DNA from 3 places in the Lysinibacillus sp. A4 genome. Region 2 is predicted to be linked to each of the others. Evidence: riboswitches for the same ligand, from Rfam matches in the RefSeq annotation. Region 2 holds a riboswitch; each other region holds the start of a gene.
The links. A riboswitch is a leader RNA that binds a small molecule or an ion and turns the genes downstream of it on or off. The one in region 2 is predicted to bind S-adenosylmethionine.
Positions count from the first base shown of each region.

Region 1: it holds a riboswitch for S-adenosylmethionine, as region 2 does, so the genes downstream of both, NY607_RS02990 (YezD family protein) here and NY607_RS11680 (O-acetylhomoserine aminocarboxypropyltransferase/cysteine synthase family protein) in region 2, are expected to answer to the same signal.
Region 3: it holds a riboswitch for S-adenosylmethionine, as region 2 does, so the genes downstream of both, NY607_RS22605 (bifunctional homocysteine S-methyltransferase/methylenetetrahydrofolate reductase) here and NY607_RS11680 (O-acetylhomoserine aminocarboxypropyltransferase/cysteine synthase family protein) in region 2, are expected to answer to the same signal.

Region 1 covers NZ_JANWTB010000001.1:517,739-520,007, forward strand. The annotation lists gene NY607_RS02980 (VOC family protein) at 1-446, opposite strand, end outside; gene NY607_RS02985 (flavin reductase family protein) at 596-1,081, shown strand; gene NY607_RS02990 (YezD family protein) at 1,172-1,327, opposite strand; SAM riboswitch class I at 1,398-1,493, opposite strand; gene NY607_RS02995 (DUF418 domain-containing protein) at 1,664-2,269, opposite strand, start outside.
Region 2 covers NZ_JANWTB010000005.1:108,883-111,151, forward strand. The annotation lists gene NY607_RS11675 (glycerol-3-phosphate acyltransferase) at 37-669, opposite strand; SAM riboswitch class I at 825-938, shown strand; gene NY607_RS11680 (O-acetylhomoserine aminocarboxypropyltransferase/cysteine synthase family protein) at 1,055-2,269, shown strand, end outside.
Region 3 covers NZ_JANWTB010000016.1:58,537-60,805, reverse strand. The annotation lists gene NY607_RS22605 (bifunctional homocysteine S-methyltransferase/methylenetetrahydrofolate reductase) at 1-1,197, opposite strand, end outside; SAM riboswitch class I at 1,287-1,387, opposite strand; gene NY607_RS22600 (protoporphyrinogen oxidase) at 1,487-2,269, opposite strand, start outside.

The sequences.
Region 1 (2,269 bases), on a different contig from region 2:
GCCCATTCAATCAAAAATGGAAAATCAATTGGCAGATCTGGCTTACCAAAATGCAATAGCTTCCATTCTACCACAGTGCCATCTGGTCTTGTTCTGCTACATGCATCTGGTCCATATACTTCATAGCCCAATGCTCGCAAGCGTCGACCCTCTTCCTCAATATTTTTTGTGCGCAGAGCAATTCGAGAAAATCCCTGGCGCTCTTGATCACGTTTAAACGTATAATGTAGGGAATATGGGTATTGTGCCGCTTGCTCAAATAAATCACGATCATAGATAGCAATTTGTTCAATATAGCTTAAGCCAAAGTAGCTTAACGTATTATAAGTCCCCCACATCGTGTGCTGCCCACCATTCACTGTATGGACATTTCGTTTATTGAAGAAAACCTTTATATTTTCTGGTGATTCCACTTGATGAACCAAATGATCAAAATATAAAGTCATGGCCATTCCCCTTTCTTTCCCCATTACCTTTACCTGTATGTTTGATTAGTTTAAAATTTACTCAAGAAAAGGAGTTACTAGTAGGATATGAAAAAAAGTTTCGTTTACCTACAAACTCCGTTCACTAATTTCATAAAGAGGTGATTTGAATGACAGATTTAGTAGCTGCTTTTAAATTGGCATTAGGTAATTATCCTACAGGCGTAACAGTTGTCACGACATGTCATGACACAAAACCGATTGGCTTAACCGTCAATTCCTTTGCATCTGTTTCAATCGACCCGCTCCTTATTTTGTGGTCACTCGATAAAAAATCTCAGCTCCATCCTTATTTCACGACTTCGCCAAATTTTGCGGTCAATATTTTAGCGAGTGATCAAGAGCATTTATGTACACTATTTGCCAGTAAAATCCCTGATCGCTTTGCACAAGCAAAATGGTCAACTTCCTCTTTAGGACTACCGATTTTACATGATACAGCAGCTAATTTACAATGTAAAACATTTCAGCAAATCGATGCTGGCGACCATACCATTTTTATTGGGCAGGTCGTAGACATTACAAATGCTCAAAAAGAGCCTTTGCTTTATCATCGCCGTCATATCGGTCCCATACCAAAAAGCTTTTATAGCTAGCCTTTACACAAAAAAAGGGCCATTTGTAAGCACAGGAAATCCTTCATGCTTATAGGTGGCCGTTTGACATAAGTTCTACTGAAATCATTGTTATTTTTTCTGCGGAAATCTCTGCTTTTCAAGCCTATTAATTTGCACAATCACACCATCTTGAATCGTAATATGCACTTCACCAAATTCAAGATTTTGAATCGCCTTCGCAATTGCCTCTAGTTTCTTATCATCTACTTTTACTGACTGAGCCATACGATACACCCCTTCTTTTTTATCCTTATTGTTCATAAAGAGGCCAACGCATCAAACTGATTGATAGCCCCTCCTATCTCTCAGACACCATCTGTTGGATTTGGCACCTGTTGTTCGGTTGCCGAGGCTTCATTGGGCCAAGTCCCTCCACCTCTCTTGATAAGAGTACTGCGTTTCTTGAAAATAATTCTATAATTCTGCTATAGGAATGTCAATACAAAATATTAGAAAACCTAGTTGAATACTATGCAATATGTCGTTTAGATTAAAAGACTCCCTATACCTAAAGTATTTTATGCCTAGTCAGTGAGAAATAGATGGCAATCCATTAATTTATTACAAGCTCCATTTCCTCATCATGAATTCAAGTGGGCCTCGATGATGTTTAGTCCTCCACCATACAGAAACCACGACACATCCTAAAAAATAACAGCAGGCATACAGCATGGAAAAAGCAAGTGTTTGGTTCTCCAGCTTTTGGCAAATAATTAGTATTCCAATGCCTATAACAACATGGCCAACATAATGCGTTAAAGACATTTGTCCAGTTAATATGAAAGATTGAATAACTTTATTTTTACATGTCTCTACAAGATAGATGGAGCCAACAATGATAACAATAGCCGAAGCCGAATTAGAGAGGACATACATCATATTCGGTGGAATCGGTCCTGTATCAAATAAATACAATGCACTCTCTACATCTAATAAATGAATGGTTGTCATCTTAATGAATAACGTTGAACAAGTCTCAGTCACGATGACTAGCAATAAGCCTATCACCAGTAAGTTTTTTCTTAATGTATGATTTGTTAAATCTAATGTGCCCATTACCATCCCTATCAGAAAGAAGCAAATCCAGGGGAATAGTGGATGATAGCCATTAAACATCAAATTTCTTATAAATCCAGCTGGTGTCCAAAAATCAAGATACTCTAGTAG
Region 2 (2,269 bases):
CATGGTCACAAAAAATACAAAAATATCCATAAAATATTATTTCTTTTTCTTAAAGGCAGAAGTTACTTTAGGCTCTGTGCCATTGACTAATCGTTTAATATTTTCAAGATGCAGGATGATGGCTATGCCAAAAAGAAAAAGAGCTATAATGGTTGGACCAATGCCAGGAATCCATAAATAAGTTGCTGTACAAAACACGAGATAAAATTCTAGCACACCAACAATTAAATAATTTGTTGCAAAGGATAAAATAACAAATAAAATAAGTGCAAATAAACCAATCTTCCAATCAACAGCAAGTAAAATACCAATGATGGAGGCCGTTCCTTTCCCGCCGTTGAAGCCCATGTAGAATGGGAAATTATGACCTAAAATAACCCCAGCAGCCATAATATAAGTAAGCAGCCAAATCTGTTCTTCTGTTAAATGAATGGCGTCCGCTAGATAAAAATGTGCACCTATAATAGCCACAACGCCTTTCCCTATATCGATGAGGGCTACTAAAACGCCATATTTCCAGCCGAGGGAAAGAGTAGCATTAGAGGCACCAGCATTACCGTGGCCAGCCTTTTTTAAATCAACCCCCGATAAAAATTGGGCTACTTTAGAGCCGTGAATACAGCCTATTAAATAGCCAATCATAAGAAAAATGATCACGGCTTTTACCATAAAAATACTCCTCTCAAAATTTTTTCTAAAATAGTGTATGCGTTCATATTACGTATAAGAGCAGACAGAAGTTTCGGAAAAAATAAAATTTACATGTTGACAGAAAAAAACTCTATGTTTATACTGTGTAACAACGATGGAAATTGAATCTCATACTCTTATCAAGAGCGGCGGAGGGATAGGCCCTATGATGCCCGGCAACCAGTAAGCAATGAGCTTACTAAGGTGCTAATTCCTACAGATTCTTACTTGGATCTGGCAGATAAGGGGAGGAAAACTTGCAACCGCAACCCTCTTCTTAGCTGAAGAGGGTTTTTGTTTTCTACAGAAAAATCCTCCTCATCTCCGGTACCATCGTAAAAAAATAACCATTTGGAGGTACACAATGACAAATTTTAAACCAGAAACATTGCTGTTGCATGGTGGTCAAGAGCCAGACCCAGTGACGGGTTCTCGCACAGTTCCAGTCTATCGCTCAACTGCTTTCGTATTTAAAGACACTGCTCATGCGCAACGTCTTTTTGCCTTAGAGGAAGCAGGGAACATTTACACACGAATTACCAACCCAACAGTTGATGTGTTTGAAAAACGTGTGGCTTTATTGGAAGGTGGAACAGCAGCAGTAGCACTTTCATCTGGTGCAGCAGCTATCGCATTTTCCATTTTAAATCTAGCTGGAGCTGGTGATGAGATAGTAGCAGCTAGTTCTTTATATGGTGGTACGTATAATTTATTTGCTAACACATTGCCAAACTATGGTATTAAAACAATTTTTGTAGATGAAACAAACCCAGAGAATTTCAAAGCAGCGATTACTGATAAAACAAAAGCTGTCTTTGCAGAGGTTTATGGTAATCCAAGTTTAAAGGTTTTAGATATTGAGGCAGTAGCTAAAATTGCACATGATAATGGTCTACCATTAATTATTGACAGCACGTTCGCTTCTCCTTACGGTTCTACACCTATTGAATACGGCGCAGATGTTGTAGTTCATTCAGCAACTAAATGGATAGGAGGTCATGGTACAACTTTAGGGGGCGTTGTTGTAGACGCTGGTAAGTTTGATTGGACTAGCGGTCGATTCCCTGGTTTTACTGAACCAGATGCCTCTTACCATGGTCTACGTTATGGAATTGATACAGCTTCTGCTGCCTTTGCTACAAAGCTACGTGTACAATTATTACGTGATTTTGGTCCAACATTAAGTGCTGATGCTGCTTTTAATTTATTGCAAGGGTTAGAAACGCTTCATCTGCGTATCCCTAAACACAATGAAAATGCATTGGCAGTGGCTGAGTATTTACAAAACCACCCATCTGTGGAGTATGTAAATTATAATGGCCTAGAAGATTTTCCGACACATGAGTTAGCAAAAAAATATTTAAGAAATGGCTTCGGTTCAGTGCTTACATTTGGCATAAAGGGTGGACGAGAAGCTGGGCGAAAGCTTATTGATAGCGTGAAATTATTTTCACATGTAGCAAATGTAGGTGATGCAAAGTCATTAATTATTCATCCAGCTTCCACTACTCATCAGCAACTATCAGCAGACGAATTAGTTCAAGCTGGTGTAACCGAGTCGCTCATTCGCTTATCCATC
Region 3 (2,269 bases), on a different contig from region 2:
TAAATGAGATTGTAGACCAATTAAATTACGGTCGCGACATGTAATATGAGTTAGTGGACGTACACCATGTGTGCTCTTCAACAATGCTCCCATTGCAATATTGCTAATACGTGGAGAGGCCAATGAATTGTCTGCCATCATAACTACATCTGCACCTGCATCATATAATTGCTTTGCTCCTTCAAGGAACCCGTCAATCTCTAAATGTCTAGGTGTATCCAACTCTACTATGACAGAACGTTCACGTTTAACCTTTTCATGAAGAGGCTCATACTTTGTTGGCTCCGCTTCCCGAACAATCTCAATCTTTTCAGGTTTCGCATGCTTCTCCTGAACCGGTGATAACTCTTCTAAATACTTCTTTGCTGCTGCAATATGTTTGGGTGTTGTACCACAGCAGCCCCCTATTAAACGTACACCTTGATCACGCAATTCAACAGCCGCTCGACCAAAATAATCAGCTTCTGATTCATAAACGACACGCCCATCCTCTAAGTCCAGAAGTGATGCATTTGGATAGGCCGACATAAATGCCTTATTAGGAAGTTCTACACCTTCAAATGCTAGAATAGTATGGTGTGGACCTAGTCGACAATTGACACCAACAATATCAGCACCTAGGGCTTCAAGCTCATGGAGAGCATTATTTAAAGACATCCCATTTTGTAGAACACCGGGCTCATGCATAGAAACTTGTGCAATAATCGGCAATTTTGTTTTTTCTCGTAGCATCTTTAAGGTTGCTGTTAATTCTTCAAAATCATAATAAGTTTCAAGTAAAAGGCCATCTGGATTCCCTGCAAGTAAGACGCTTGCTTGTTCTTCAATAGTCGCTAATATTTCATCCAAGGTTGCATCACTTTTACGAATTCCCCGAATACCACCAATTGTTCCTAAAACAAATTGACCGCCATCAGCCGCTGCTCGTTTTGCGATGGTGATAGCAGCTTCATTAAATTGTTGGACTTTTGATTCTAATCCATAGCGAGCTAATTTAATGGCATTTGCACCGTACGTATTCGTTTGAATGATGTCAGCACCAGCTGCAATATATTCTCTATGAATCTTTTCAATTAACTCCGGTCTCTGAACATTCATTTCCTCATGGCAATACTCCAATCCATAGCCATATAGCACTGTGCCTATTGCACCGTCTGCCGTCAATACATGCGTTTTTAACCTTTCAAGCAATCCCATAAAATTAGCCTCTCTTCCTATGTCTCTATATAATAAAAAGCCTTCTTTCATAAAAAAAGAAGGCTTTAACGATTCATCATTGTTGTTCCTTCTCATCTTCGACTCAACGGTCTTCTGGATTTAGCACCTGACAATAAAGTTGGTTGCTGAAGCTTCAATGGGCCAGTCCCTCTGCTTCTCTTGATAAGAATTAAGTATGAATTTTTTAAATAATTAAAAGAATCATATCGTTTACTGACGAATGAGTCAAGACTATTTCACATAACAAAGTTTTTTTTCACTTAAAATCTTAGAAATTGGCAAGTTCATTTGCAAGCTCTTCGCCAATTTTTTTCCCGTTTTGAATACAAGCACCAATACCTACGCCAAAATATGAGCACCCTGCAATCGATAAATTAGGATAGTTCTCATGTAATTCTTGTAGTAGTCCTTGTAATGCTTCACGATGCGCTAAATCATATTTAGGCATTTGATCAATCCACTTTGTTACATTCACAACAGTTGGCTGCTCCTCTATTCCTAGGCTCTTTCTCACATCTTCTAAAGCAACTGCTGCCAATTCTTCATCAGTCATGGCACGTAGTTGCTCATAGGCTGGATTGATGCTCTTATAAAAGAGTCGCACAAGTAATTTATTTTCTTTCGATGTATGCTTCCATTTACGACTAGTCCAAGTTGCTGCATTACAAGTAACGTCTGAATTATGGGAAACAATATAGCCCGTTCCATCTGCTGGCAATTTAGCGTCTGGCACATCAAAACCTAAATAGATAGTAATTGCTGACGCTGTCGTAAATTGGTTAAAATAGCGGTTTAAAGATTCATCCTGTAGCAGATTTTGGACAGAATCATTCGGTAATGCTAAAACGACATAATCTGACTCAATAATTTCACCATTAGCTAAAGAAATTGTGTAGTTCTTATCTTGTTTTTGAACATTTAGTGTAGTAACACCCTTGATAATTTCTACATCGGATAAGGTTTGTTCAAGTCGATTAATTAAAGAAGATAAACCATTTTTAAAGGATATAAATTTTTTGTTCGCTGCTTTAACAAATTGCTCACGATTCGC